One region of the Hafnia paralvei genome, then DNA from elsewhere that is predicted to be linked to it. Evidence: riboswitches for the same ligand, from Rfam matches in the RefSeq annotation. Region 1 holds a riboswitch; each other region holds the start of a gene.
The links. Region 1 has a riboswitch for cobalamin ahead of btuB (TonB-dependent vitamin B12 receptor BtuB). Riboswitches for the same ligand answer to the same signal wherever they lie in the genome.

Region 1 (10,192 bases):
AGCTCAGAAGAGCCAAGCATTTTGATATCACAGTCTGTCGCAAAGCGGGCGATGAGATCGTGAGTGTATGAACGCTGCACCGTCGCCTTGGTTGCCAAGAGTCCGACAACGCCATTACGTGTTAACTTCGCTGCGGGTTTAATCGCTGGCACCACACCCACAATCGGAAAGCTAAAACGCTCACGCAATGCGGGAAGCGTAATAGTACTCGCCGTGTTGCACGCGATGATGACAATAGAGAGAGGATGGCGCTTTTGCACTTCGGCAACGGTTTTGACGACACGCTCGATAATGAACGCCTCATCTTTTTCCCCATAGGGGAATCCCTGATTGTCGAATGCATAGATGTAATGGAGATCCGGCAGCAAACTGCGGATCTCCTGATATACAGATAACCCACCCACGCCGGAATCGAAAACTAGCGCAGTAGGTTTGGCAGTCGCTACATCATTAGAAGGTGTAACTACCGGTGAGATAATATTCTCTACCTGCGGTTTGGTAGCCATAAGCCGTTTCATAATCTTTATCTAACAGGTTGGCGATTCTACCACGAACTGTGAGATGAGACGTAACCGGATAGGAAGCAGAAATATCAACTGTGCTGTAACTTGGCAACACCTGCTGTGTGGTGTTGTACTTCGAAGTGTTATTGTCATAACGGCGCCCATAATATTGGTATGAAACGTCCATATCAACGTTAAACATCGTCCAATCGAGCTGATATTTTGCCTGTCGCTTCGCGCGACGCGCTAATACCTCATCCGTTTTGTCATTGCGTGGATCCATGTACTGCAAGGTTACCTGATGGGTAAAAATGCCGGTATCGATACTTCCTGTCCACTCCACACCTTTAATGGTTGCAGAATCGATATTGTCATAGCTGCCTGCATTGGCATTAGGCGCACTATAGTAAGTAATCAGATTCTCTATTTTGTAATGATACGCCGATAACCGCCAGTCAAGCGGCCCCGTTAACCCTTCGAGCCCAGCTTCCCATTGCTTGGAGGCTTCTGGTTTCAGATTTGGATTGGAATCAATGTTAAAACGTGTTGATCCAAACTGCTGCCCAAGGGATGGAGCCAAGAATCCGGTGCCATAAGATAGGGTAGTTCTATAACCTGGCGTGAACTCCCAACCGGCCGCGGTTTGCCATGTACCATGCCAGCCAAACTGTTCATCTTTATCTTCACGCCCGGAGGCTTCCACCGTGACGTCCCCTAGCTTTTGCTGACCGCTGAGGTATAGCCCCGTGTTGTCGCGTTTGTAGATATCAGACTTACTCGTGTCAGAAGACGTGAGACGCTGCTGCTGCCAATCCACGCCAGCACTGATTTGCCCGTGTTCGAGACTATAGGTATTACCCCACTGGATATTACGCTGATCCATATCGTCAAGGGTGGAACCATCATGGTAGCGACCATATTCACTGCTGTAATTGTAATCTTTAACCTTCTGATAACTACCTGTCAGTTGAGAAGAATATGCACCCGACAAAAAGCGTAGTCCGGCATCATAGGTATGGTTGTAGGTTTGACCTTCATTAGCACTATAGGCTGGCGTGAATGGCGGGCTACCTAAGTCATAATCACTGTTATTGGTGTACCCGTAACCACGGGCAAAACCAGAAAGCTCGTTGCTAAATTGGTGGTCTACGCCTCCCCAGAAGGTTTTGTTACGGTAGCCGTCATCGTCACGATCTGGCGCATAGGTTGAGCCCGGCTGCACATTAAAACCCTTGGTGCTTTCATAAGAACCAGCCAAAGTGACTTTAGTATTATCACTCACTTTCTGACGAACACTGCCGTCGTACTGCTGGAACCCTTTGGACCCCACACCAGCATTGATCTGCGCGCCTTCTTTGTCTGTTTGTGTAATCACGTTGATTACGCCACCCATAGCACCAGAACCATACACCGCCGAGCGAGGCCCTCTTATATACTCAACTCGTTGAACCAAAGAAATTGGGATTTGGTTGAAATCAGCAGTATTTGAAATCCCTGGGCGCGCAACAGGAATACCATCCACCAGCACTAAGACCTGACTCGCACTGGTGCCACGGATATACATTGTTGAACTCTGCCCCATCCCGCCATTCTGCACGATATCCACACCGGGTAAGCGGCGCATAACATCGTTTAGTGTTTTAGCCTGCCAACGGTCGATATCGTCTCGGGTGACAATATCCGTCGGTGCCAACACGGTTGATACCGGTTGAGCAAAGCGTGAGGCGGTTACGACTACATCATCATTACTATTTGCAGATGAATCAGAACGTGTGTCAGAAGTATCTTGCGCCCAACCGGAGAAAGCGGTGACAGACAAAGCTGCCATCAGCGCATTTTTTTTTATAGTCATGCAAAAGCATCCAAACTTAATTGGCAGGATGCCGCGAGCCGTGGCGTTAATTCGCGAAAACCACGTGAAGCGACGTATTCCGGCAGGTCTTCGGGCTTAGGATTTGCGTATCTTCCAATACGCACCGGGCGATGACTTCCCATCTGCAATGACAGTGTCAAAATATCGCCGTGACTTCCCCATACCGCTGCGCGTCAGCTCCGGATTCAAACCGGATTCCCTTTTCACTCTCCACTGGAGACCGGGCCGCCATGCTAAGTGAAAACCTATTCAGATGTCTAGACTTCTATGATGACGAGATAGAATAAGTCACAGAGCTGGACATCATTATTCCATCGCCTACAATCGCCCCTCTATTATTACGCTAGTGAGAAATGCCATGACCCCGAATACGCTGCCAACCGATCAATATGATGCCCAACTCACGGAGAAGATCACCCGACTGGCCAACATGATGACCCCGTTTGCGGCGCCTGAGATCGAGGCATTTCGCTCACCGGCCAGCCATTACCGTATGCGCGCCGAGTTTCGCGTATGGCATGATGAGTCCGATCTTTACCACATCATGTTCGATCAGCAGACGAAGCAGCGAATTCGTGTTGATCAGTTCCCAGCAGCAAGTGAACTGATCAACCGTTTGATGACCGTCATGATGGATGAACTGCGTCCAAATCAGGTTTTGCGCTTTAAACTGTTCCAGATCGACTATCTGTCGACGATGAACAATAAAGTCGTGGTTTCTCTTCTTTATCACCGCAAGCTGGATGAGGAATGGAAAGCACAGGCCGAAGCGCTACGCGATCGCCTGCGGACTCAAGGTTTTGACATACAGCTGATTGGCCGAGCGACCAAAACCAAAATCTGTTTAGATCAGGATTATGTCGATGAGTGCCTGCCGGTTGCCGGTCGCGACATGGTCTATCGTCAGGTAGAAAATAGCTTTACTCAGCCTAATGCCGCGGTGAACATCAAAATGCTCGAATGGGCACTAGACGTCACGAAGGATTCTAAGGGCGATCTGCTGGAACTGTACTGTGGTAACGGCAACTTCTCTCTTGCACTGGCGCGTAATTTTAACCGCGTATTAGCCACCGAAATTGCTAAGCCTTCTGTCGCGGCTGCACAGTTTAATATTTCCGCCAACCACATTGATAACGTACAGATCATTCGCATGGCGGCTGAAGACTTTACTCAGGCAATGAACGGTGTGCGCGAATTTAAACGCTTGGAGGGCATTGACCTAAAAAGCTACCAGTGTGAAACCATTTTTGTTGATCCACCGCGCAGCGGCTTAGATGACGATACATTACGTATGGTGCAGGCCTATCCGCGCATTCTGTATATCTCCTGCAACCCTGAAACGCTGAGTGCCAATTTGGAAACGCTGCACGAAACCCATCAGGTAAAACGCTTAGCGTTGTTCGATCAGTTCCCATACACCCATCATATGGAATGTGGCGTATTGCTGGAAAAGCGTCGTTAATTTCAGGCCCATCATTGAATGCAAAAAGGCAGCCAAACGGCTGCCTTTCTTATATAAGTCATCTATAAATCATCTGCGGCTATTACGCGGATGTCACTCAGGATCGTGGAAGTCTTTGTCACTATCCGGCTCGGCATTTTTCTTGAATGCCTTGATGCGATAGGCAATCCAAAAGACCAAAACAATACACAGGATAGTTGGCATAAAGTTGGAGCCGATTTCTGGATACTCTACACGCACAATGGCGCTATACATCAGTAGGCCAAGCAAAAAACATGAAGAAGAGAGAACCGGCATGCCTTCAGGCATTGAGCAGTTCAGATAGCGCTGATGCAGGCAATAAACAGATAAAACCAGCGCTAACAGCGGAAACACCGAAAACGGCACGACAGAGCTAAATAATGCGGCAAAGGAACCGCTGATAGAAAGCCCAGCAACCAAAGACAGAACTAATGTTCCCACATCCAAACGACTTTTGATCATGACCAACCCTATGCTTTAAATTTATTCCTGAGGCTGAGCCTGCTGCCCGACATTTTCATGTAAATGCGCTATATGTGCTTTTTCTTGCTCACGGCGGTACCAATAATAAGCGCCCTTGGAAATCATCCGCAATTGCAACACTAAACGTTCTTCCAACAAACGACGGTGTTCCATATCAATATCTAACGCTTCGGCACCCGCACTAAATACGATGGTCACCATTGCCTCGGCCTGAGCTTCGGTAAAGCTACGCGGCATGTGATTTTCGATTTCAAGATAGTCTGCAAGTTCCGCAATAAAATGCTGAACTTCACGCTGAACTGCAGCACGAAACGCAGCCGAGGTGCCGGAACGTTCCCGCAATAACAGCCGAAAAGCATTCGGGTTATTGCCGATGAATTCCATAAAAGTCGCCACCGAAGTGCGGATAACGCTGCCCCCTTTGGCGATACGCTGACGAGCCTGACGCATTAGCTGACGCAGCATCAACCCGCTTTCATCCACCATCGTTAATCCTAACTCATCCACATCGCGAAAATGGCGATAGAAGGAAGTAGGCGCAATACCGGCCTCCCGAGATACTTCACGCAGGCTCAAACTCGCAAAGCTCCGCTCAGCGCTAAGCTGATTAAAAGCGGCCTCTATCAGTGAACGACGAGTTCGTTCTTTTTGTTGCGCTCTGACGCCCATATTAATATCCGGTTAAATGTAAGTTTCTTCTTCCACCGTAGGTTTTTTAAGATTTTGATACGGTGGTTAAACGCCACTATATCAAACTTTACCCCAACCATACCTCTATGACCTTGTGAACTGTATAGCTAGGATGACAAAAATAGGAGGGGAATTGCCACGAAAAGCATAGGGGTGATTGGGGATACCTTGTTATTATGTTAAGGTAACGTTGTATTTTTGTATAAGAAAGGCCTACCCTACATGCAACAGCACTATTCTTTTGATGCCATAGTCATTGGCTCAGGTCCCGGTGGTGAAGGCGCCGCCATGGGGCTGGTAAAACAAGGCGCGCGGGTTGCCGTAATAGAACGGCATTTTAGCGTCGGCGGCGGATGTACCCACTGGGGCACTATCCCATCAAAAGCACTTCGCCACGCAGTTAGCCGCATTATCGAATTTAACCAGAATCCTCTTTACAGCGACAACTCCCGAATTCTTAAATCTACTTTCCCCGATATTTTGCGCCATGCCGATAGCGTGATTAATCAGCAAACTCGGATGCGTCAGGGTTTTTACGAGCGCAACCATTGCCAGTTGTTTTCTGGTGACGCTGAGTTTATTGACGCCAATACCATCAGCGTCAGCTATCCCGATGGAACTCGTGACACCCTAAGTGCAAAAAATATCATCATTGCCTGTGGTTCACGTCCGTATCATCCATCAGGTGTCGATTTCAAACATCCACGAATTTACGATAGCGATTCCATTCTGCAACTTAACCATGAACCACAGCACATCATTATTTACGGAGCTGGGGTAATTGGCTGCGAATATGCCTCGATCTTCCGTGGTTTGAGCGTAAAAGTCGATCTCGTCAACACACGCGACCGTTTACTGGCATTCCTCGATCAAGAAATGTCAGACGCACTCTCTTACCATTTCTGGAACAATGGCGTCGTTATTCGCCACAACGAAGAATTTGAGCAAATTGAGGGCGTAGAAGACGGCGTCATCATGCATCTCAAGTCCGGTAAAAAAGTCAAAGCGGATTGCCTGCTGTATGCCAACGGGCGTACCGGGAACACCGACGCATTGAAGCTGGAAAATGTGGGGCTTGAGGCGGATGGGCGCGGCCTTCTGAAAGTCAACAGCATGTACCAAACGGCAATCTCGCATATCTATGCCGTCGGCGATGTTATTGGCTACCCAAGTTTAGCTTCTGCGGCATACGATCAGGGACGTATCGCGGCTCAGGCCATTATGCAAGGCGAAGCCAACGTACATCTGGTAGAAGATATCCCAACAGGGATTTATACCATTCCTGAAATCAGCTCAGTGGGCAAAACTGAACAGGAACTCACAGCAATGAAAGTGCCGTATGAGGTTGGCCGTGCGCAGTTTAAGCATCTGGCTCGCGCGCAAATTGCCGGCATGAGCGTGGGAAGTCTAAAAATCTTGTTCCACCGAGAAACTAAACAGATCTTGGGGATCCACTGTTTTGGCGAGCGTGCCGCCGAGATCATCCATATCGGTCAGGCAATCATGGAACAAAAAGGAGAAGGTAATACCATTGAGTATTTCGTGAATACTACCTTCAACTATCCAACCATGGCTGAAGCCTATCGCGTCGCGGCACTTAATGGGTTAAACCGCCTGTTCTAGAACACTGCACTGCTGTTTCATCACGCCTTGCATATGCTCGCGGATCACTTCCGCGAGCTGCTCGTAACGCGCTCGCAGCGGAGACCCCGGACGATAAACTAGCGCAATAGTACGTTTTGGCTCTGGTTTGTAACATTGCAGATAGCAAATACCATCACGTTCACGCTCTGGCGGAACCGCCAATGCTGGCAGCAAAGTAATACCGCTTCCTGCCGCCACCATATTGCGTAATGTCTCCAGACTGGTTGCACGGAAATGCGTATCTTCATCCGCCCCAGCTTGGAAACAAAAACCCATCGCCTGATCGCGTAAGCAGTGCCCATCTTCCAGCATCAACAGATGTTCACCAGACAGTTCGGACATAGCAATTTTGTCTTTGCTTGCCAGAGGATGTCCGTTATACACCGCGAGTTTCATTGGCTCATCGAACAATGGGACTTCGATAAAAGCTTCTGTCTCTTTCACTAATGCCAAAATTGCACAGTCCAGTTTACCGCTGTCCAGTTGCGCCAGCAGTTGCTGGGTCTGCGCTTCATGCAGATACATCTCCAGCTTCGGGAACGTTTGGTGCAGTGTGGGAATAATCTGTGGCAGCAAATACGGTGCGACGGTCGGGATCAAGCCAATATGCAGAGGGCCGGACATCGCTTCTCCCTGCTGGCTAGCCATTTCTTTAAGAACTTTCACTTCCCGCAGCACCGTACGCGCTTGATCAACCAGCAATAAGCCTGCCTGAGTGAACAACACCTTACGGCTTGTTCGTTCCAGAAGCATCACGCCCAGTTCATCTTCCAGCTTACGAATCTGACCACTCAACGTGGGCTGGCTGACATGGCATGAATCCGCCGCACGGCGAAAATGGCGGTGTTCAGACAGCGCCACTAAGTATTCCAAATCTCGAATATTCATTTTTATCCTCCGAACCATGATAGCTCATGGCGATAAATAAGATAGCAATGAACGATTAGAACTATCAAGCCTAAGAGTGAATAATGTCCATCAACGAACGGCGATATGCCAACACCAGTGATTTTTAATCTAATAATTAAAGGGTTAATCCATGTTTACTAGCCAAGAAGGTAAGAAAATTCCGCAGGTAACTTTCCACACCCGTCAGGGCGACCAGTGGATTGACGTCACTACCGATGACCTGTTCAAAGACAAAACCGTTATCGTATTTTCTCTGCCAGGCGCATTCACTCCGACCTGCTCATCTAGCCACCTACCACGCTATAACGAGCTGGCTCCAATTTTCCATGAAAAAGGCGTCGACAGCATTCTGTGTGTTTCTGTGAACGATACCTTCGTAATGAATGCTTGGAAGGCCGATCAAAAAGCCGAGCACATTACTTTCGTTCCAGACGGTAATGGCGAATTCACCAAGGGCATGAACATGTTGGTTGAAAAAGCTGACCTTGGTTTCGGCCCACGCTCATGGCGTTACTCCATGCTAGTTCGCAACGGCGTGGTAGAAAAAATGTTTGTTGAACCAAACAAACCAGGCGACCCATTTGAAGTTTCTGATGCCGATACCATGCTGAAGTATCTGGCTCCCGATTTCAAAGTACAGGCGTCTGTTTCCCTGTTCACCAAACCAGGTTGCCCATACTGCGCCAAAGCGAAACAAATCCTGCAAGACCGCGGTATTCAATACGAAGAAATCGTGCTGGGTAAAGATGCAACGACCGTTAGCCTGCGCGCTGTAACGGGTCGCGCTACTGTTCCACAAGTTTACATTGGTGGGCAACATATCGGCGGCAGTGATGACTTAGAGGTCTACCTGCAACAAGCCTAATAACCTGCAGTAGTCGTTATTATAAAAAAAGAAAGCCAACACTTTGGCGGGCTCGTCCCGCCTTTTTTCCGGTTTCAGGAGATAGCTTGATGAAAGAACTCAATGTTGACGTGGCCGTTATCGGCGGCGGAACTGCTGGCTTAGGTGCCTATCGCGCAGCCAAACTCTCAACGCCAAGCGTAGTTATGATCGAAGGTGGCCCATTCGGTACAACCTGTGCGCGCGTGGGTTGTATGCCTTCAAAATTATTGATCGCTGCAGCCGAAGCCGTGCATCAAATTGAACGGGCTCCTGGCTTTGGGGTTCATCCGCAAGGCGAAATCAAGATTGATGGCCGCGAAGTGATGGCCCGCGTTAAGCGTGAACGCGACCGCTTCGTGGGTTTTGTGATGGAAGGCGTCATCAGTATTCCTGACAGCGACAAAATTCTCGGCTATGCCCGTTTTATTGATGACAATACTTTGCAGGTTGACGATCACACACGCATCGTCGCAAAACGCATCGTGATAGCCACAGGTTCCCGCCCAACATGGCCGGCGCCGTGGAATGAACTAGGCGATCGGCTCATCATTAACGATGACGTCTTTAACTGGAATGACCTGCCTGAATCCGTAGCCGTATTTGGCCCCGGCGTTATCGGTTTGGAGTTGGGACAAGCGCTCCATCGTTTAGGCGTGCAAGTAAAAGTATTTGGCGTTGGCGGCGCAGTAGGGCCGTTAACCGATAGTGACGTACGTGACTACGCCCGTCGTGCCCTGGGCGAAGAGTTCTATCTTGATCCTGATGTGAAAGTAGAAATCATGCAGCGCGAAGGCGATCGCGTATTTATCCGCTATCAGGATTTAGACGGCAAACCGCAAGAAATCATGGTCGACTACGTACTAGCCGCGACCGGGCGCCGTCCAAACGTAGATAATCTGGCAATTGAAAACACCTCTCTGGAGCTCGACGCTCGCGGTGTTCCGGTGGCCGATAGATTAACAATGCAAACCAGCGTGCCGCATATCTTTATCGCCGGTGATGCCAGTAACCAGCTACCACTGTTGCATGAAGCCAGCGATCAGGCTCGTATTGCTGGAGATAACGCAGGAAGCTATCCAGAAATTAAGCCCGGCTTACGCCGGAGCTCCATTTCTGTCGTTTTCTCTGATCCGCAGATTGCGATGGTAGGTTCAACCTACCGCGAGCTAAGCCAAAAATATGGCGCCTGCGGCTGCTTCGAAGTGGGAGAGGTGTCCTTTGAAAATCAGGGGCGTTCTCGCGTAATGCTACGCAACAAAGGTCTATTGCACGTTTATGGCGAACAAGGCACTGGCAAGTTCCTCGGCGCTGAAATGATGGGACCTGAAGTTGAGCACATTGCACATCTGCTGGCATGGGCGCATCAGCAAGGTATGACCATTGATCAAATGCTTGATATGCCGTTCTACCATCCCGTGATTGAAGAAGGCCTGCGTACCGCGCTGCGTGATTTACAAAGTAAATTGCGTATTGGAGATACCGAAACAGAGCGTTGCATGCGCTGTCCGGGCGAATAACCTCGCTGCATTTGTATTAAAACCGGGCATTGCCCGGTTTTTTTCTATGGTGCTAAAGGCGTTATAGCAAACGCTGTTTTGCGTCGGCAATGGCCTGAGCCACCTGATGTGGAGATACGCCCCCTTTGGCACTTCGCTTATCTAAGCAAGATTGCAGCGACAGAATAGGATAAACGTCGTCACCAATCACACTGCTGAATTTTT
Region 2 (10,192 bases), 2.0 Mb from region 1:
ATGTCTTGCGCCACATCCTCAAAGCCGCCTTGCGCCAATGCTTTCACCACTTCCAAACCGGTACGGTTTTTGCTGATGATTTCCTGAGCGAACTTGATGTCTTCAACGATGTTGCGTTCGGGCATGTCTTTGGAGCCGTGAGCGTAGGTCGCGGCAATCACCTCTTCGTCGGTGATAGGCGGAAGCCCCATTCCTGCGAATACGGCTTGCAGTGCGCGGGCGGCTTTATTACGAATCGCGACCACGTCAGCTTCCAGTACGGGGCGCAGGCCACCATCCACTTTCAGATCGCGCTGTAGGACGTTGTAATCATCAAAATCTTCGGCATCTTCGTTGGAGCCCGCGAACATGTTGTCGTAGTTAGGCACCGCTGAATAACCGGACGAGATGAAGTCAGTGCCCGGCAGGAATTGCATCAGTAAGCGAGCGGTACGACGCATATCCGAATGGGTAAAGGTTTGGTCGTTACTGGATGCACATTCCAAATCCAGTGCTGAACAAATCAGGTTTTCCGCCAAAATGGCGCGAATGCCTGATGGCACTGCGGAAGGGACACCGACACAGCTCACGGAGCCGTTTTGTAATCCCTGAACCCCTGCGGCTTTGGTGATATAAATACAGCGCGCTTCCAGATACAGCATGGATTTCCCTTCGGCGTAGCCCATCTGGACTTCGGAGCCTGAGCCGGAGGTGAAGCGCATTTTCAAACCACGTGATGCATAAGACGAAGCGAGGAAACCTTTAGACCATGGCGTGTCATCGCCATCGGTAAAGACGGGTTCAGTTCCATATACCGAAATGGTTTCTGCGTAACAGGTGTGGCCCAGCATCCCTAGCTTTAGCTCGGTGGCTTCTTCCAGAGAACACTGTGTTAGAACGCCAGGGCGACCGACTTGGGAACCTACGAGCAGTGCAATCGCATTGAATGGCGCATAGCGAGCCACGGCGACGGTGGTTTCTTGTTCATCAAAACCACGGAATGCGCCTTCAGCGGCATCGGCAGCAATTTGTACAGGGTTGTCTTTCACGTTAGTGACGTGAGCTTGCTGTGACGGCGTTCGACGGGCGCGCATTTTCTGCATCGACATCATCATTTCTACCACGTTCATGTGGGAGACGACTTCGACGATTTTGGCCGGTGTCATGGCGGTGGTCAGTGGCACAATGGTGCGGCGTGACACATTGGGATCACACAGCATGTTGGCCAGTTTGACAGAGTCCATCTGCATCACTTCTTCCGCACGCTCTAGGTTGATGCCGTAGCGGGCGATGAAGTGGTCAATCAGGTCAAAACTGCTTTGCGGCTTGCCGTCGAGCTCGGTCACGACACCGTTGACTATCTTGATGGATGGCTTCGGATCGTTCGGGCTTTCCATGGCAATAAAGCCTTCTTCGATCCATTCTTTGACAAAACCGTCCTGATTAACGGGGCGTTTCGCCAATGCTTCAAATCTTTTCGATTTCATGAAACAGCCTCACTGTGGCATCAGATGTAAGAAGGGCGGTCGTTTTTGGGTTCAGAACCCAAGGTTGCTAACACCGTTTTGCCGATCTCACGGGCAGAAATGACGGCCTGACGCACTGCGCCAGAGTCGCCGGAGATAACCAGAATGACTTCGTTACTAAAGCTGGTGCCCTGTGCGGGGGAACTGTAAGCCACTACGTCAACGTTGGCGGATTTCACGGCGGTGTCGGCCATCAACACGCCAATCGAGGCAGGCGCGCCAACAATCACGCCACAAGAGCGACCCAGCGGTGCGCCAAAGGCTTTTTCCAGCGCGTGGCTAGCGCGAGCGCTGTATTGCAGTTCAATGTGGCCCGCTTCATTGCCGTAAACGTCGCCAAAGGTCCGGTCTAACTCTTTCAATGCCACTTCGACGGCACGTTTCACATCAGAAACGTCATCGCCACCAAAGATAATCAGCGAGCCATGACCCGCGCCGCCTTTGGTATCGCGAGGTAATTCAATGCTGACCACTTCGGTATTGGTGGCTTTTACGGCTTCATCCGCCGCCATGATGTGTGGCCCCGCGCCGGTGCGAGCGCCCAAAATACCGATCGAGCGATAGCGTTTTTCCAACTTCATTGCGTCCAGTAGGGCGCTGTCTACGTTGGCGATAACCAGTCCGACCGTGTCGCCGATGGCGGTACCAACAAATTCCGTTAAACTGCAAGCTTTCTCAGCCATAGCCGTATCTCGTTGTTTATAGGATGGTTGTGTAGAAGACGCCGGAGCGTGTTCACTGACTTTTGCTATCACCTGCGCCATGATTTGATCGACCAGGTCATTGCTTTTCATTGGCTATTTCCCTTTGGCAAAAATTTCTCGACGTCGGTATGAGGGCGCGGGATCACGTGAGTTGATTTCACTTCGCCTACGTTGGCGGCGGCAATGGCGCCTGCATCCGTGGCTGCTTTCACGGCCCCGACGTCACCACGTACGATAACGGTGACCAAGCCAGAGCCAATTTTTTCATAGCCTACCAACGTCACATTGGCCGATTTCACCATGGTGTCGGCGGCCTCAATGGCAGCGGTCAGACCTTTGGTTTCCACCATTCCTAGTGCTTCTTGTTGCATAAATACCTCGACGGAATATCAGATGCCGTGTTCTGGCTTGAATTGTCATATTCATAAATAACGTGTCAGGTTCGTGCTGAGAATGAATATACAAACAAGCAATGGAAAAGAATGGTTGTGTTGAATTTACTGGCAGGAATGATTAGCGATGAAATAACAAATTATTGCCGTGATGTGTTTTAACTGATTGTTTTGTATCGGGTGTTTTCTTGAGGGGATGTGGTAATAATTAGTTGTGGACTCAACACAATTAAAATTAAGTTCGTGACACTGTTTATTCTTTTTGGTATTGCGCGCGTAATAAAAGCGCAGGCGTATTAATGATGCGAGCGAGCTCACATCAAAAGAGAATTTGTGAGCGTGCTGACAATAATGAAAAGAATAAATGACAAGAAAATCACATTAATTAATTAACGCGTAAGGGGCTTATTTGCTGGTTTTAAATGATTTTTTTACAGAGCAATGACAATAATTTGTTATTTGAACTCTAGTTTTTGTTTGATTCGCCGTGAATCACGACAACACTTTCATTTTCACCCTCTTTATAGTGGTGTAGTCAAGGAGCGTGCATTACTGAACACAACCTATTTATCATAATAACTTCTAACAGGGTGATCCTATGAACGACTCGCTCAAAGCTCAATGTATTGCAGAATTCCTTGGCACCGGGCTGTTTTTGTTTTTCGGTATTAGCTGTCTGGCGGCAATGAAAGTGGCCGGTGCCAGTTTTGGTTTGTGGGAAATTTGTATCGTGTGGGGATTGGGGATTTCGTTGGCCGTCTATCTGACGGCTGGGATTTCTGGAGCTCATCTTAATCCTGCTATAACTGTTGCTCTATGGCTGTTTGCCTGTTTCCCAGCACGAAAAGTGCTCCCTTACAGCCTTGCGCAAATCGCAGGAGCTTTTGGTGGCGCAGCGCTGTCTTACATGTTGTATCACAACTTATTCACCGATTTTGAAGCCGCGCATCAGATGGTTCGTGGGAGTTTGGACAGTCTGCAACTGGCCAGTATTTTCAGTACCTTTCCCGCATCGGCTATCAGTGTTTGGCAGGCCGCATTTGTTGAAATCGTTATCACATCAATTCTGATGGGACTGATTATGGCGCTGACCGATGATGGTAACGGTGTGCCACGCGGCGCATTAGGTCCACTCTTGATCGGTATTTTGGTGGCGGTGATTGGCGCGGCAACAGGTCCGTTAACCGGCTTTGCTATGAATCCAGCACGCGATTTTGGCCCTAAACTATTTACATTTTTTGCTGGTTGGGGAAAAGTCTCGATGACCGGCGGGCGCGATATTCCTTATTTCATCATCCCGATCGTGGCTCCTGTCATTGGCGCTTGTCTAGGTGCTGCAATCTATCGCTTCTTGATTTGCAACAATCTGCCTTGCAATGCCTGTAAGTTGGAGGATGAGAAAGCCGCTCATTAACCCTGTTTCCTCATCTTGGTTTGATGAAACAAGGTGAGGAAATTTCGTGATCTACGCGAGTTAATGGACGGATTATAGTCCTCTGTTGATTATGGCTCTGGTATGGTGAATGGTAGCTGACTCCATTTCATGAGAGTGTACACCTTCATTGAGAAATCGTTTTCCACATCATGGATAGGAATAACAATCTAGCAAAGAAGAAACATATTATTCATTACAGGGACTATACGTAGTAATAAACGAAATTTTATAACAATAAATCAAAATTGACTGAGAGGTTTTATCATGATTTCTGCCAGTTCTCTAAACTCAGAGCTCATAAATAAAATCGCGCAGGATTTTGCCCAAGCAACCGGACTGGCCGTGGTGGTGGTGAATATTCACGGTGAAGAAATTTCCGAGCTGTTCAATTTTACGCCATTTTGCCAGTTGATGCGTCAAGACCCCGTTAACCATCTCCGTTGTCGAATGAGCGATCGGTGTGGTGGCTTTGAAGCGTCAAAGTCTAATGAACCTTGTATCTATCGCTGTCACGCCGGACTAACGGATTTTTCTATTCCGCTGGTTATTGCAGGCCACCTAGTAGGGTTTGTTTTATGCGGTCAGGTCCGACTCCATTCTGATGTCTATTTAATTGATATTCTTAATGTTGATAATCAATGGCAGCAGGATCAGGCGTTGATGGATGAGTTCCATAATGTGCCCATGATGGATTTTTCTCGCGTGATTGCCTCGGCGGATTTACTGAAGCTGATTGTTGAGAACTGCCTTAAAAAGCATCTGAATTTCGTGGTTATCAACGATAATAAAGACAGTAAAGAGCCGGGTAGGATACGTCCAGTTCATCCTAATGACAGTAAAATAAAGAAGGCATTACGCTACATTGATACGCATCTCTCTGAAGAGCTGCGTTTGGAGGATGTGGCTGCTAGCGTGTATCTCAGCCCTTATTATTTCAGCAAATTATTTAAAAAGTATCAGGGAATTGGTTTTAATGCTTGGGTCAATCAGCAACGGATGATCCATGCGAAAGAGATGCTGCAACACAGCGACTGGAGTATTGCCAGTATTGCCAAAAATCTGGGATTTTCACAGACCAGCTATTTTTGCAAAGTGTTTCGTCAGGCCTATAACGTCACGCCACAGGTATTTCGCTCAATATCCTCTGAACGCAGGGGAGTAGAGTGATAGCCGCTGTTCACATATCAATGTGTCATGTGGCTTGCACGGGGCAATCTATTTTAAAACTTAAATACATAGTAGAGTCGTAAAAAAGTAAGGACAAGTTTTTACTATTTTTTATTTCGGGAGTGTTTGTCTAATTCATTGTTTTCAATATGTCATTGCCAGTGTTTGTAGCAATTATTTGTTATGCTGAGCAATAAATTCACTTGAAAAAAATGAAGTTGACCATTTATTACGATCGTAGGGGTGTATATTCGTTACTAACCTTGCTATCGATGATTAATTATCAGATGACAATAATGAAAATAAATGTGTGGTTCAGACGGAAAAAAGGAATGAATAATAGAGTCTACTGAAATTAGATAATGTGAGTGACTGAAATGGTTATGTCGTGTCCTTGAGTAAAAGACACGATTGGGAAGGGGGTGATAAATCCCCCGCAGCCCCCGCTGCTGTGATGCTGACGAACCCGCCGAGACCACTGATCTAACAGGATTGGGAAGGTGACGGGAGAGAATGACGCTAAGCCAGAAGACCAGCCATATCAGTAAAAACGTTTCAACTCCTTCGGTGGGAAGCGGGTTGTCATCAGATGCGCGCAGCGGTGTCGTTGCGTAAATGCATCTCTATGACCCTGCCTATCCCGCTAGAAATGGCGGGATTTTTTTATGCAACATTCAGACAAACAAGCATTTATTCGCATAGGAACTGGCCGCAGGTGCTATAGCCGCTTATTGACTCGGATGCCGGTGACTCAGTGGGCTCCCATACAGGAAATGTATCGCGTCGCCGAGCGTTTAACGGCCGGCGGCTTTCCCGTCGATACGCCGGTTGTCGTGGTGTACAAGGCGACATGGGCCGAAAGGCGAACGGTTCGCGGTACTCTGGAGGAGATCGCCGAGTGGGTTCATCAGGCGGCGATCCATAAAACTGCGTTGATATTGGTGGAGGCATTTCTCGGCGATGAATATCACTATTCCAAACTTTATGATGCGGGGTTCAGCCATGAATATCGTCAAGCCTGAATCGATCGCGCTATTTTGTCTCACTCCTGGCGGAGTGCGGCTGGCGCGGCGTTTGAGAACCCATTTGCCGCTGAGTTGTTTCACCAGCGACAAGCTGATGGAGGCGGGTTTTTTACCGTTTAACGGCAGCTTTGGCGATACTCTGCGCGAGGCATTTAAGCAGTATTCGGCGCTGGTGGTTGTCGGGGCTATTGGCCTGACCGTCAGGGTCATCGCGCCGCTGGTGAATGACAAAATGACGGATCCTGCGGTGGTTGTTATTGATGAGGGCGGGCAACACGTCATCAGCCTGTTGTCGGGTCACTTGGGGGGTGCCAATGCGCTAACCCGCTACTTGGCAGGCCTTATAGGTGCCGATCCGGTGATAACCACCGCTACGGACGTCAACGAGATGGCGGCACTGGATACGCTGGCAACCCAATTGGATGCTGAAATGCATGATTTTCGCCACGCAGCGAAAGTGGTTAATCAAATGTTGGTCAGCAATCAAAAAGTAGGGCTGTGGTGGGATGCTCCTCTGCTAGTGGAACGTGAGCGCTGTGATATCCGAGGATTTACTCCCGTTGAGTCTCTGGATGCGTTGCCGCAGTTGGACGCCTTAGTGTGTATTACTATGCGCGATAGCTTACCGCTGCCAACTGAACAATTAACAGCACTTCCTGTTTATAAGTTGGTGCCACGTCGGGTGGTTGCGGGCATTGGATGCCTTCATGCAACTTCGTTGCAAATGCTGGTTGAATTGCTACAACGGCAAATGGCAGAGAACCACTTCGATATTATGGCACTGCGCGCGATTGGCAGCGCCGTCGTTAAAAAAGATCAGCCTGTACTGCACCAATTAGCAGAGTGTTGGCGGGTGCCGTTTGAACTGTTCAGCGCTAGCGAACTGAACCGGCATGGACAACATTTATCTGCACCTGACTTTGTCCGTCAAAAGATGGAGCATAGCTGCGTTTCACAGCCAGTTGCATGGCTGATGAGTGACGGTCAATTAGTTGGTAATACGCTGCGCCAGCAGGGCATCACGATCACGTTGGGATTATCGCACTCATGTTGACGGTGATTGGCCATGTTGGCGGCGCGTCTAGTGGTAAGAATTTATTCTCTGTGCGTCTCTGTAGCAGAAGTCATACAGCGTGTTGGCAATCTTTCAAAGAGGTATCGCGTTGCATGCATTCGATAGCTGGGCTGTTTGGCAGCCAGTAGCTACCAATGGCGATCGTTTAATGAAAGTAAAAATCCACGCAATTGCGTGGATTTTATAGGGTTTGTTAATCTTCATGAGGTTCAATGAAACTTCATGAGACGACAAATTTTAATTAGACGTTGAACAGGAAGTTCATTACATCGCCATCTTTAACGATGTAGTCTTTGCCTTCTGAACGCATCTTGCCGGCTTCTTTCGCGCCTTGTTCACCTTTGTAGGTGATGAAGTCATCGAAGGAGATGGTTTGAGCGCGGATGAAGCCTTTTTCGAAGTCGGTGTGGATCTTACCTGCTGCCTGTGGGGCGGTCGCACCTACAGGGATCGTCCATGCTCGTACTTCCTTCACGCCAGCGGTGAAGTAAGTTTGCAGATTCAGCAGTTCGTAACCCGCACGGATTACGCGGTTTAGACCGGGTTCTTCCAGACCCAGCTCGGCCATGAACTCATCACGGTCAGCGTCGTCTAGCTCAGCGATATCAGATTCAACCGCAGCACACACAGCAACGACGACAGAACCTTCTTTAGCCGCGATTTCACGCACGGTGTCTAAGTATGGGTTGTTTTCGAAACCGTCTTCGTTAACGTTAGCGATGTACATGGTTGGTTTTAGCGTCAGGAAGCTGAGGTAGCGGATAGCCGCTTTGTCTTCGTCAGTTAAATCCAGCGCACGCAGCATGCCGGCGTTTTCCAACTGCGGCAGGCATTTTTCGAGCGCAGCAAGTTCAGCTTTTGCGTCTTTATCTCCGCCTTTTGCTTTTTTCTGGACACGATGCATGGCGCGTTCACAGGTGTCTAAGTCAGACAGTGCCAATTCGGTGTTGATAACATCGATATCTTCAGCAGGATCGACTTTATTATTCACGTGAATGATGTTGTCGTTTTCAAAACAACGCACAACGTGGCCAATGGCTTCGGTCTCACGGATGTTAGTCAGGAATTGGTTACCTAGACCTTCACCTTTGGATGCCCCTTTCACCAGACCTGCAATATCAACGAATTCCATGGTAGTTGGCAGGATACGCTGTGGTTTTACGATCTCAGCCAGTTTATCCAGACGCGGATCAGGCATAGGAACGACGCCGGTGTTCGGTTCAATGGTACAGAACGGGAAGTTTGCTGCTTCGATACCCGCTTTGGTCAGCGCATTGAACAGAGTGGATTTACCAACGTTTGGCAGGCCCACAATACCGCATTTGAATCCCATGTGTTATCACCTTAACTTATTGAATATCAACAGCTATATTTTAGCATGTCGAAGAAATTAGAAATTATCCGCCAATTATACACGCAAAGTGCCTTTTTCTCGAATCATCCCGCGTTAAAAGGCGCGTGGAGTAATCAGCAAGGGGTTGCTTTGAAACCATTCATGCGAGCCATTGCGCGATCGATACCTTCTTTCAACAGCACCTCGGTGCAGCGCAGTGCCTCGTCGATAGCGTCATCGATCAGTGGCTGTTCGCTGGCTAAAGGTTTACCTAGTACAAAGCCGACAACCTTGTTTTTATCGCCCGGATGGCCAATGCCAATGCGTAGGCGGTAAAAGTTTGGGTTATTACCCAGTTTGCTCTGAATGTCTTTTAGCCCATTATGGCCGCCGTTACCGCCGCCCAGTTTTAATTTGGCAACGCCCGGAGGAAGGTCTAGCTCGTCGTGGGCAACCAAAATCTCATCGGGCTGGATGCGATAGAAAGTGGCTAAGGCCGCAACCGCTTTGCCGCTTAAGTTCATAAACGTGGCTGGTACCAGTAGACGTACATCATTACCCGCCAGATTGAGGCGTGCGGTATAGCCATAAAACTTGCTTTCTTCTTTCAGTGACTGGCCGTTGCGCTCAGCCAGTGCATCGACGAACCACGCCCCTGCGTTATGACGGGTTTGCGCGTACTCCGCGCCTGGATTAGCAAGGCCGACAATTAATTTGATAGTCACGTTCAGTTCCACGTATCAGAGAAGAAATTCAGCCGCGCATTTTACCCCTATGGGGCGGGAATGCAAAAACTAGGCGCTAAGGTTATCCCAGAGATAAAAGAAGATAATGGGTTGGATAAATAATAAGCTAGCTACATACTTTAAAGTGTTAAAGCTTATGTAAAATTAACGTAAAGAAAAATAAGTGAAAAAGCACAAATTGTGATGTGTGGCGCAATAACCATACGTGATATGAGTCTATACTTTAAGCATAAGGAAAGATTGAACGCCGTTAGGCGTAACACATAAAGTGTTTTAACTTGAGGAGGTGATATATGAAACGTAAAACTGCCATGAGGCTCGGTAACGTTTTTATGGGGTTAGGCCTAATCACCATGGTGGGAGGCGTAGGTTACTCTGTGCTGGCCCAGTTACCTCAGCTTAATCTACCTCAGTTTCTCTCTCACGGTGCCGTAATGAGTATCTTCGTTGGGGCGCTGTTATGGCTGGTTGGCGCGCGTATTGGTGGTCATGAACGTGTCGCCGATCGTTACTGGTGGGTTCGCCACTTTGATAAACGCTGTAATCGTAATACTCGTCATTCTTAACCTTTCACAAACGGTTGTGTTAAATAATAAGATCGTGTTTAAGAACAAGTTAGTTATTAAGGTTTAGTGCTTACCATTACTGATATTAAAGCGATTGAAATTAAAACGCCGCAATGCTTTCGCAACGCGGCGTTTTTTTGTTTGCGTCCTACCCAGTGCAAACAAAAAACGGCGGATTGCTCCGCCGTTTTGCTGCATGTTGAACGAGTTTCTTAGTGTTCGAACATTGCAGAGATAGATTCTT
Region 3 (10,192 bases), 990 kb from region 1:
ACGACGCTAAATGACGCGGCCAGCCGACCAACACATCGGCTTGCGCAATTAAACGCAGCGCTAGCGGGGTGATGTAATCCAGATCTCCTGGCCCCATACCAACTATGTGAATCATAACGACTCCTTTTCGTAGGTCATTTGTGTGTGGAGCGCTGACACAATCTCGCTGATTGGACGGTTACTTCCGAGCACAACGTTGTCGAATGAAAACAGCACCACATCGCAGCAAAAAGGTTGTGGAGCAAAACGCAGCATTTGTTTCACCCGTTCACCAATGGCCTGTGCAATATCATCATAAACAGCCTGCCAACCCTGCTGTTCAATCAGCTCCATTGCAGCTTCCGTCGTGCTGCATTCAAAGACCGCGCGCAGAAATTCATGCGGGGCCCCCAACAACGCCAATCGAGCAACCAGTGTTTCCATCCGCCCATCGGCAATATGGCTGTGGGTATGAAAAATCCCCGCTGCGACTTTGATCAGTTTGCCTAAATGCCCCACCAGCACTACGCGCTGGAATCCCAGTCGCTGTGCCTCTTGCAGCATATAGCCAACGAAATTACTCATAGTCACCACGCGCTCAGCGTCAATTTGCATATGTTCCTGCACGAAGCGTTCGCCGTGGTTACCCGGCACCAAAATCACACTTGTCATGCCCTGAGCGCGCTTCATTTCCAATTCAAGAGCCAGTGAACGTTTCCAGCTCTCTTCCGACATTGGGGTCACAATGCCGGTGGTGCCGATAATCGAAATTCCCCCCAGAATGCCTAACCGCCCGTTATAGGTTTTTTGCGCCCGCTCCTCACCCTCAGGGGCGAAAATCACGATATCAGCGCCGCGTTCGGGACCTATGACTTCACGCACCGCCTGCTCAATAGTTTGTCGCGGTGTACGGTTTATTGCCGCGCTACCGATAGGTAGCCCAATCCCCTTACGCGTAACGGTACCGACCCCTTCACCACCGCCGATGGTAATGCTGCCGCTGTCATTAAGTGCGACCTGCGCAAAAATCAACATTCCATGGGTTGCATCAACGTCATCTCCGCCGTCTTTGCGTATAGCCGCACTGGCTTGCTGCCCGCAGATGAGCGGTTGTTCAACGTTTAGCCGTAACGTGATGCCAGAAGGGGTCACAATCGAAACCTGATTAATCACCTGCTGACGTAGCGCCATCAACGCCGCCACTTTAGCCGCTGCCGTAGCACAAGAACCGGTGGTGTAGCCCTTGCGATAGCTTTTGCCGTTATGCCACAGCGTATCCAGCCCGTTTTCACTCATTGCGCATCTCTCATGTGATACAGAATGGCGTTAACAATTGCAGCGGCAATATTGCTGCCCCCTTTGCGCCCTAGCGCAGCGATGTTAGGCACATGGCTTTCCGCCAGCGCCTGTTTAGATTCCGCGGCACCAACAAAACCGACCGGAACACCGATCACCGCCGCTGGCGTCATCACGCCCTGCTGATACAGTTCGAGCAACCGAAACAACGCGGTAGGCGCATTACCAAACACAAACAGCTTTTCACCCGATTCTTGCGCCGCTAAATCCACCGCAGCCATCGAACGAGTGATGCCCTGCGTTTTAGCGATATCTACAGCGCGGGGGTCTGCGATGTAGCACTTCCACTGACAACCTAAGCGTTCCAGCTGTGTTTTATTGATGCCAGATAGCGCCATCGTGGTGTCGGTATAAATCGTGCAGCCGTTGCGCAGCGCCTGAGTAATTCGACTTAGTACGTCAGGTGAGAAATGCAGAATATCCAACCATTCAAAATCAGCGCTGGTATGGATAGTTCGCTTGATGATTTTTTCTTGGATTTCATCGACAAAGCGATAGCTAGGGCGCTCTTCGGCAATAATCTGCGAGATAATTTCAAAGCTCTGTTGCTCGATGTTTTGGGGATTTTTGTTGTAGTCCATGGTCAACCCTGAGTTATTCGTCATGCCCTACCCGCCTTTTTAAAAAGTCTCACATCACAATCAGCCATCTGACTAGCGCAAAGAGCGCTAATGCCAGCGCGGAAGCCGTCATCATCAGACGGATGCTCAAGCGAATATCCTGAATATCGATCTCGCGTTCTTCATCGCCGATCCACGGTTTATCTACGAGCTCACCAAAGTATTTATTGGGTCCGCCAAGGCGAATACCCAGCGCACCAGCCACCGTGGCTTCAGACCATGCGCAGTTCGGACTTTTATGCAGATACCGATCGCGCCAGCCAATTTTGAACGCCTGTTTACCGTTAAGGCACAGCAAGCGGGCGGCAAGGCTTAGCAACAGCCAGCTCAAACGAGCAGGAATCAGATTGGCAAGATCATCCATGCGCGCAGACACACAGCCGATAGCGCGATATTTCTCCGTGCGGTAACCCACCATCGAGTCGAGGGTGTTAACCGCTTTGTAAGCCATCATCAGCGGGACACCGCCAATAAACAGGAAAAAAAGCGGCGCAATCACGCCGTCAACGCTGTTTTCAGCCACCGTTTCAACTACCGCACGAGTCACTTGTGGACGATCCAATTCAGACGTATCACGCCCGACGATGTAGGAGAGCTGACGGCGGCACTCTTCCAGCGAACCGTTTTGAAGTGCCACATAGACGGCCATCGCCGCGTCGCTTAAGCAGCGTCCCGCCAATAGGGTGTAGATAATCCACACCTGTGCAGCCCAGCTAAGCCAAGGGTTAATCTGGGTTAGAAACGCAAGCAGCGCGTAGGTCGCCCCCCAACTCACCCCAACCACAATCAGCCACAGGCAAGCGCCTCCTATATAGAGAGAGGTTGTGGTGTGACAGAACGCTCGGATCCGGCCTTGGAGAAAGGTAATAAAATTGCCGATCCAACGCACCGGGTGCGGCCACGTGGGTGGATCGCCTAAACGTAAATCCAGCAGATACGCCACTAGGCAGGCGGAGAAACTGATCACAGGGCTCTCCCTCGTTCTAGCCAGTGCTTCAGCATTTCCGGTCTCTGATAAAAGTGCACGTGCAGATAACTCGCCAACGTATTCCCTCGCTGGTAGCCTCCCTGCCAGCGTTGTAACGTGACGCCATCGCGCTGTTTTTCAAACTGGAACGCACACGGAATATCTGCGTGAAAATCCGAGTAATGAAATTCATGGCCGCGCAGAGTTTCCCCTCGTGCCGCCAGCACGGTGTCTTGCTGCGCCGTGGCCTGACAGTAGCCAAATCGCTTGAGCCGCCCTTCCATTCGACTTTCGCCGGCAAAAATACCGGTCATCTCGTGTGTATTTCCATTTTGATCTTTCAGGCTAGTGCCGAGATACATCAGCCCACCGCATTCCGCATAGATAGCCACGCCGCGCTGATGTGCGTCACGCAATGACTGACGCATAGCGTGATTTTTCGTTAGCGTTTCAGCATGTAATTCAGGATAGCCACCACCGATATAAACCATCTGGCATTCGGGCAGAGCAGCGTCTCGCAGCGGGCTAAAGCGCACGATGTTGACACCGATTTGCTCAAGCAACTGTAAATTATCGGGATAGTAAAAGTGGAAGGCTTCGTCATCGGCTAAAGCCATAGTTAAACCACGGCCTGATTCAGATGCAGGTAAACTGGGTGCGCTGGCATTGGTGGCCGGCTCAACGTTACTCAGCGCCAGTAGACGATCAAGATCGATATGTTGTTCGAGGTGGTCAGCCAGCGTGTTCCACTGTTCATCCATGTCATGCTGTTCGTGGGCGGTGATTAAACCTAGATGGCGCTCGGGCAGACTGACGTTAGGCAACGAGGGAATGCGACCGAGAACGGGGACTTGGGTATATTTCTCAATGGCTTGTTTTAACAACTGATAATGGGGTTCACTGTTAACTCGGTTAACGATAACGCCAGCGATACGCACTTCAGGATCGAAATGGCAAAATCCCAGCACCGTTGCTGCCGCCGAGGTAGAAACGGCTTTGCCATCGATCAGCAAGATCACGGGACAGCCAAGCTGTTTCGCCATACCAGCACTGCTGCAATAGTTGGGATCGGTGCCGAAGCCGTCGTACAGCCCCATCACACCTTCTATCACCGCAATATCAGCGGCCTGCATATGTTGGTTATACAGCCAATTGAGCGTAGACGCAGGCAACATGAAGGCATCCAGATTGCGTGATGCAACACCGGAGACAGCGCTGTGCCACCCAGTATCAATGTAGTCGGGCCCAACTTTATACGGCTGAACCTTTAAACCGCGGCGGGTAAATGCCCGCAGCAGTCCGAGGGTCAGCGTGGTTTTGCCACAGCCGCTACCGGTTCCGCCAATCAGAAATGCCTTCATCAATTCGTCTACCTAACAAAAAAGCCCATCCTGATGGATGGGCTTTGCGTTGTCATAGCAGCACGCTGCACCGCCGCCTATGCGGCGACATGCAGGGAAACAATGACAACTCACTTCCCACCGAAGGAGCTGAAATTAATAGAAATACCCGAATAAAATCACGCAACAGCGATCAATCAATTGGGCTTACAGGCTGGTCTTCTGGCTTAGCGTCATCCTTACCCACACCTTCCCGATATCGTTCAGTGGCATCTTGTGGGTTCGTCGGCATCACAGCAGCGGGGGCTGCGGAGGAATTGTATTGGAATACGCACCTCCTTCCTGACGTCCTTACGGAACGTCAAAAACCTGTATGTCTTAGTTTCATTTTGTAATCTGGGATATACCCTAGTCATTCGAGTTGCATTGAGGCGGCAAATGAACACAGCCAATAAAAAGGCAACTTGAAGTATGCTGGGTATACAAGGTAAATCATTAGACATAGAGATACCCACTGTGAGATCAACAAAAACCGAGAATAAACAGTAAATGGGTTAACATATCGTCGTTATTCAGGAAGCGAGAATATCTATGGCCATTAGCAGCCAGCACGGCGGAAACATTTTAGAAACCGCACTCACTCTAGGCGTTTCTCCTCACGCCATTATTGATTTCAGCGCCAACATCAATCCATTAGGCATGCCTGAATCCCTTAAGCACGCCATCATCAACCAGATGGCAGTAGCAGAAAAATACCCCGACGTAGAATACCGTGAACTACACGCAGCGCTGGCTCGACATCATGATTGTCCTGATGAATGGGTGATGGCTGGCAATGGAGAAACCGAACTCATATTTGCGTTGGTCAATCAACTCCAACCTGCTAAAGCACTGTTGCTTACCCCCGGTTTCGCCGAATATCGACGCGCATTAATGCGAATTGGCTGCAAGATTGTCGATTATGCTCTGCTCGAAGAAGAGGGGTTTCAACCCGATGAGCGCTTGCTTGAAGCATTAACTCCGGATCTTGATTGCCTATTTTTATGCACGCCCAATAATCCGACCGGCTTGCTGGTGGATAAAAGCTTGTTGATGGCGATAGCTGACCGTTGCCAGCAGATGAATATTGCGTTGATTTTAGATGAGGCTTTTCTTGATTTTATACCGACTGAATCAGGCTTCATCCCTTTATTAGCTCAATATCCTCATCTCTATGTGCTGCGTTCTCTGACCAAATTTTTCGCTATTCCTGGCCTACGCTTAGGCTATTTGGTGAGCGCCAATGCGCCGCTAGTCACGCGGATGAAACAACAGCGCGAACCATGGACTATCAACGCGTTTGCTGCGTTAGCGGGCGAAATTATTCTGGATGATGTGGATTACATCGCCGCAACCCATCGCTGGCTGGCAGAAGAGCAGCCAAGAATGCTCGCGGCATTGGAAGCATTGCCGCAGCTCAAAGTGTGGCCTCCTACGGCGAACTATCTTTTTGTACGCTGCACCAATAGTCGCATTAACCTGCAGCAGGCGCTGTTAGAGCACCATATTTTGATTCGCCATTGCGCCAATTATCCGGGGCTTAGCGCAGATTATTATCGTGTGGCGATCAAGAATTCACGGGATAACGATCGTCTGATTGCCGCATTAACGCAGATTTTATCGGATGGCTGAAGCCCGCTACCCTGCTTCGTGTAGTGAATTAATTCAAGGTTGGAGAGAAGGCAGCGAAAACGGGTTTCATAGATAAGCTCCGTATAAAAAATTCCCCCGTATTATCCGAAAATGAGATTACTGCGGATCGTTCTGAGAGGCGGGTGCTAAGGGAAAAGCATGTCAAAGTGTACAGATTCAGGTACAGGAATGGCGCTAATTGTCATACATATTGAGCTCTAATTTTGTGAGGATGATCTATACTGATTCCGTACCAAACAGTGACTAGACTGCGAGTGGTGAATCTATCAATACCCTTAGGAGATGAAGATGAGCACACCAAAATTGGACAAAAGCAAAGTCGGTGACGCTAAAAAACGTCAATTCATTCCTCTGGCAACCCCAAGCGATTTGGGCGCTGAGGCAACCAAAGAAATCAGTGGTGCAATGAATGCCATTCTTGCTGATATCTATGCGCTTTATTTGAAAACTAAAAACTTCCACTGGCATATGAGCGGTCCACATTTCCGCGATTATCATCTGCTACTGGACGAGCAAGGCGCAGAGCTATTCGCAATGACGGATGATATTGCCGAGCGCGTACGTAAAGTGGGCGGCATGACCCTGCATTCAATCGGACAGATCTCTAAAATGCAGCGTATTAAAGATAATAATGCTGAGTACGTTGAACCACTGGATATGCTGGCTGAACTGTGCGAAGACAACAAGCTGTTAGCCGCCGAACTGCGTGCAGCACATGTTGTGTGTAGCGAACATAATGACGTTTCAACCACTAGCCTGATTGAAAATTGGGTAGATCAAACCGAACGCCGCGTGTGGTTCCTGTTTGAAGCCTGCCGCCAGTCACAAACCTCTGGCCACTAGTTTTTTTGGCGAGAACGGCAAAAGCAGACCTTCGGGTCTGCTTTTTTATTTCCCCCCCGCCTAATTCCGCTATAGTGATAAATTAATCGCGGTTATCCCTGTTTCTACCAGAGATTCTTCTATGCACGGCGTTCCAGCCCAATTTGTTGACGATCGAGATCGTGCCCAGTTTAAACACTTCGCTCATTTGCCCGGCGTTGAAGTGTATCGGGCGCATATCGAGCATCATGAATTTGAACCCCATACGCACGAAGCCTATGGTATTGGCGCAATTGAATATGGCGCCGAGCGCTTTCGCTATCGCGGTGTGAATCATGTCGCCCCCGCTGATTCATTGGTCTTAATGAATCCCGATGAGCTACATACCGGACAGTCTGGCACCGAAGGCGGCTGGCGCTATCGCATGATTTATCTCACGCCTGAGATTTTAGCCGAGGTCAGTGGTGAACCAAGCTGGTGGTTTAACGACGCGGTGACACACCATCCACAGTTTGCCAGAGCGACTACCGCACTGATAAATGCCCTGTGGCAAAGCGATGAACCGTTGGCGCAATCAAGCTTGCTGAGTGAATTACTATCGCTGACGCGTCATTGGGCGAAAGCACCGCAACCGCTCAGGCTGGATGCCCCGCAACGTTTCACGGTCGTAAAAGAGTATCTACGTGCGCATCTGGACAAACGTATGACATTACCTGAGCTGGCAACGTTGGCCGATCTCAGCCCTTACCATTTTTTGCGCCAGTTTAAAGCGCAATACCACGTCACACCGCAGCAAATGCTGATGGCCTATCGTTTATACGAAGCTAAAAACTTGCTGACTCAGGGATTGCCGCCTGCGCAGGTGGCCGCAGCGGTAGGCCTCACCGATCAGGCTCACCTCACTCGCGCTTTTAACCGCTTCTACGGTGTCACGCCTGCACGCTATCAAAAACAAGTACGGTAGTTTTCTGACGTTTTTCCTCAAACAGCAATCTGCTACAAGACGCTTCTAAAAACCCCTTCTAGACTCTTAACATAATCCATTTTAAGAGTGTAGAACGATGCTAATCGGAGTGCTTTACGCGCTGACGGCAGGGCTAATGTGGGGACTGATTTTTGTGGGCCCGCTTATCGTGCCGGAATATCCAGCCAGCTTACAATCCGTAGGACGCTATTTGGCGTTTGGTCTCATTGCGTTACCTCTGGCGTGGCACGATCGCCATCGTCTACGTCAGCTAATACGCACTGATTGGCTTGAAGCGCTCAAGCTTACCGTTGTTGGTAACTTTATCTATTACCTGTGTTTGGCGAGTGCCATTCAACGCACTGGCGCACCGGTGAGCACGATGATTATTGGTACCCTGCCGGTGGTGATTTCGGTGAGCGCCAATCTGAAATACAGCCACCGCGATGGGAAGCTTTCATGGCGACACCTTGCCCCGTCGCTACTACTAATCGCTTTAGGTCTGGGCTGCGTCAACGTGGCCGAACTACAGAGCGCACACGCGCCAACAGATATGTTCCGTTATGCCACTGGTTTAGTTTTAGCTTTCATCGCGGTAGTGTGCTGGACATGGTATCCCATGCGCAACGCCAGTTGGTTAAGAACACACCCGGACAAAAGCCCGACAACCTGGGCCACCGCACAGGGGTTGGTCACCCTACCGCTGGCAGTTATTGGTTATGCGCTGGTATGGGGGCATTCGACCATAACAGAAAGTGATTTTCCGATGCCGTTTGGCCCGCGTCCCATGGTGTTTGTTGGCCTAATGATCGCTATCGGTCTGCTATGTTCATGGTTAGGGACACTATGTTGGAATCAGGCAAGCCAACGCTTACCTACCGCCAAAGTGGGACCGCTTATTGTGTTTGAAACGCTCGCTGGTTTGAGCTATGCCTTTATTTGGCGTCACGAATGGCCTCCCGTGCTGACACTGGTAGGTATCACATGTCTGATTATCGGCGTAATCAGCGCCATGAGAGTAAAATCAACGCCAGTGATAATCACGCCACTGCAAACGATGGATGAGAGTCGCTGAAGGATTTATAAAAAATATTTCAACAACGTTTCTATTGAAATTATTGAGCTCACTTCGGCTTTGAGAAAATAAGGGGATTTATTCCCCTAAAGTCTATTATGTGACATCAACTACATATCCTTATTTTTCTTCCAGCTTATCGGTTATAAATTGGTGAGCTAGATCAAGCTTTCTAAAATTAATATGATGCCCAATGTATAGGGCATTTTTTGTTATCGATAGTATTCGCCATCGTTATCTCGAATGATTAATATCATTACAACCCCTAGCTTTTAAGTAAGGCTAATTATATGACCATAGCTGCTATAGATAATATAGATACTCATTCAGATCCCGATGCCTATTTTTTCGAGGAACTGACTTTTATAGACAGTTCCTTTATACATCAGAGTGATTACTTTGACTCTATATTTCTATCATTAAAAAATCGTGGCTACGTACGCGATTCTTTTTTACCCGCAATTAAACAGCGCGAGAAACTATATCCAACGGCTCTTCCCACCCACCCTTATGTCGTTGCTTTACCGCACACTGACACAGAACATGTGATAAGACCGTTTATTTGCGTAACACGCCTGTATCATGAAATCACATGGCATGAGATGGCAAATGACGATAATGAACTCAAGGCTAAGTTCATATTTTTACTAGGATTTATTGACAAGGATCATCACATCACACTACTACAAACGTTAATGGAATGCCTAAGTGATGAGCATTTCATTGAAGAAATGAATCAAGCGCCAACACCAGCCTCTTTGGTAAAACTGCTCAAATCAGCCATTACCATTAACAATAAGGAAAATGTAAAATGAAAAAAATAATTGTTGCCTGCGGAAGTGGTGTTGCCACATCACAAACCGTAGCAAGCAAAGTGTCTCGGTTATTGAAAGAAAAAAATCATAACGATATTAACGTGGAAGTTATTGACCTTAAATCACTCGACACACATATAAAGGATAGCCTCGCTTATATTGCCATAACAAAAGTAGATAAAGAGTATCCCATCCCTGTGATTAACGGCATCGCATTTCTCACTGGCATTGGCATGGAGAGCGAGCTACAAAAAATAATTGATGCATGTAAGTAAACATATTGATAGTGAGAGTTTTACGTAAAACCGGTAAAAGAAATAAAGGATTAAGTTGATTAAAACATAAAGTAACGGAGCAAAGCGATGAACTTTCTCAGTACAATTATAAATTATATTTTAGCTTTAGGCGCCCCCGTTTTCGTTCCATTAATTATGCTTCTTGCGGGTTTAATTGTTCGCATGAAGTTTAAAGATGCAGCATCAGCGGCCATCACCCTCGGCGTTGCTTTTGTCGGCATGAGTATGCTTATTGGCTTTATGGTTGGCGCTATTGGTGTTGCGGC

Region 2: it holds a riboswitch for cobalamin, as region 1 does, so the genes downstream of both, cbiF (cobalt-precorrin-4 C(11)-methyltransferase) here and btuB (TonB-dependent vitamin B12 receptor BtuB) in region 1, are expected to answer to the same signal.
Region 3: it holds a riboswitch for cobalamin, as region 1 does, so the genes downstream of both, K9N75_RS05070 (cobyrinic acid a,c-diamide synthase CobB) here and btuB (TonB-dependent vitamin B12 receptor BtuB) in region 1, are expected to answer to the same signal.

Annotation. Positions count from the first base shown of each region.
Region 1 covers NZ_CP083737.1:120,674-130,865, reverse strand. Annotated here, with positions in the region: gene murI (glutamate racemase) at 1-506, opposite strand, end outside; gene btuB (TonB-dependent vitamin B12 receptor BtuB) at 451-2,355, opposite strand; cobalamin riboswitch at 2,420-2,614, opposite strand; gene trmA (tRNA (uridine(54)-C5)-methyltransferase TrmA) at 2,735-3,838, shown strand; gene K9N75_RS00595 (YijD family membrane protein) at 3,932-4,321, opposite strand; gene fabR (HTH-type transcriptional repressor FabR) at 4,343-5,011, opposite strand; gene sthA (Si-specific NAD(P)(+) transhydrogenase) at 5,255-6,655, shown strand; gene oxyR (DNA-binding transcriptional regulator OxyR) at 6,638-7,564, opposite strand; gene K9N75_RS00575 (glutathione peroxidase) at 7,716-8,450, shown strand; gene K9N75_RS00570 (dihydrolipoyl dehydrogenase) at 8,540-9,988, shown strand; gene argH (argininosuccinate lyase) at 10,050-10,192, opposite strand, start outside.
Region 2 covers NZ_CP083737.1:2,140,817-2,151,008, forward strand. Annotated here, with positions in the region: gene pduC (propanediol dehydratase large subunit PduC) at 1-1,466, opposite strand, end outside; gene pduB (propanediol utilization microcompartment protein PduB) at 1,487-2,299, opposite strand; gene pduA (propanediol utilization microcompartment protein PduA) at 2,296-2,580, opposite strand; gene pduF (propanediol diffusion facilitator PduF) at 3,200-4,015, shown strand; gene pocR (transcriptional regulator PocR) at 4,301-5,203, shown strand; cobalamin riboswitch at 5,565-5,758, shown strand; partial or broken gene cbiF (cobalt-precorrin-4 C(11)-methyltransferase) at 5,968-6,225, shown strand; gene cbiG (cobalt-precorrin 5A hydrolase) at 6,206-7,282, shown strand; gene ychF (redox-regulated ATPase YchF) at 7,545-8,636, opposite strand; gene pth (aminoacyl-tRNA hydrolase) at 8,771-9,361, opposite strand; gene ychH (stress-induced protein YchH) at 9,676-9,948, shown strand; gene prs (ribose-phosphate diphosphokinase) at 10,161-10,192, opposite strand, start outside.
Region 3 covers NZ_CP083737.1:1,109,406-1,119,597, reverse strand. Annotated here, with positions in the region: gene K9N75_RS05090 (cobalt-precorrin-7 (C(5))-methyltransferase) at 1-115, opposite strand, end outside; gene cbiD (cobalt-precorrin-5B (C(1))-methyltransferase CbiD) at 112-1,275, opposite strand; gene K9N75_RS05080 (cobalt-precorrin-8 methylmutase) at 1,272-1,916, opposite strand; gene cbiB (adenosylcobinamide-phosphate synthase CbiB) at 1,966-2,919, opposite strand; gene K9N75_RS05070 (cobyrinic acid a,c-diamide synthase CobB) at 2,919-4,283, opposite strand; cobalamin riboswitch at 4,458-4,650, opposite strand; gene cobD (threonine-phosphate decarboxylase CobD) at 4,854-5,933, shown strand; gene K9N75_RS05060 (Dps family protein) at 6,243-6,797, shown strand; gene K9N75_RS05055 (AraC family transcriptional regulator) at 6,919-7,740, shown strand; gene K9N75_RS05050 (DMT family transporter) at 7,838-8,815, shown strand; gene K9N75_RS05045 (PTS sugar transporter subunit IIA) at 9,106-9,630, shown strand; gene K9N75_RS05040 (PTS sugar transporter subunit IIB) at 9,627-9,905, shown strand; gene K9N75_RS05035 (PTS galactitol transporter subunit IIC) at 9,993-10,192, shown strand, end outside.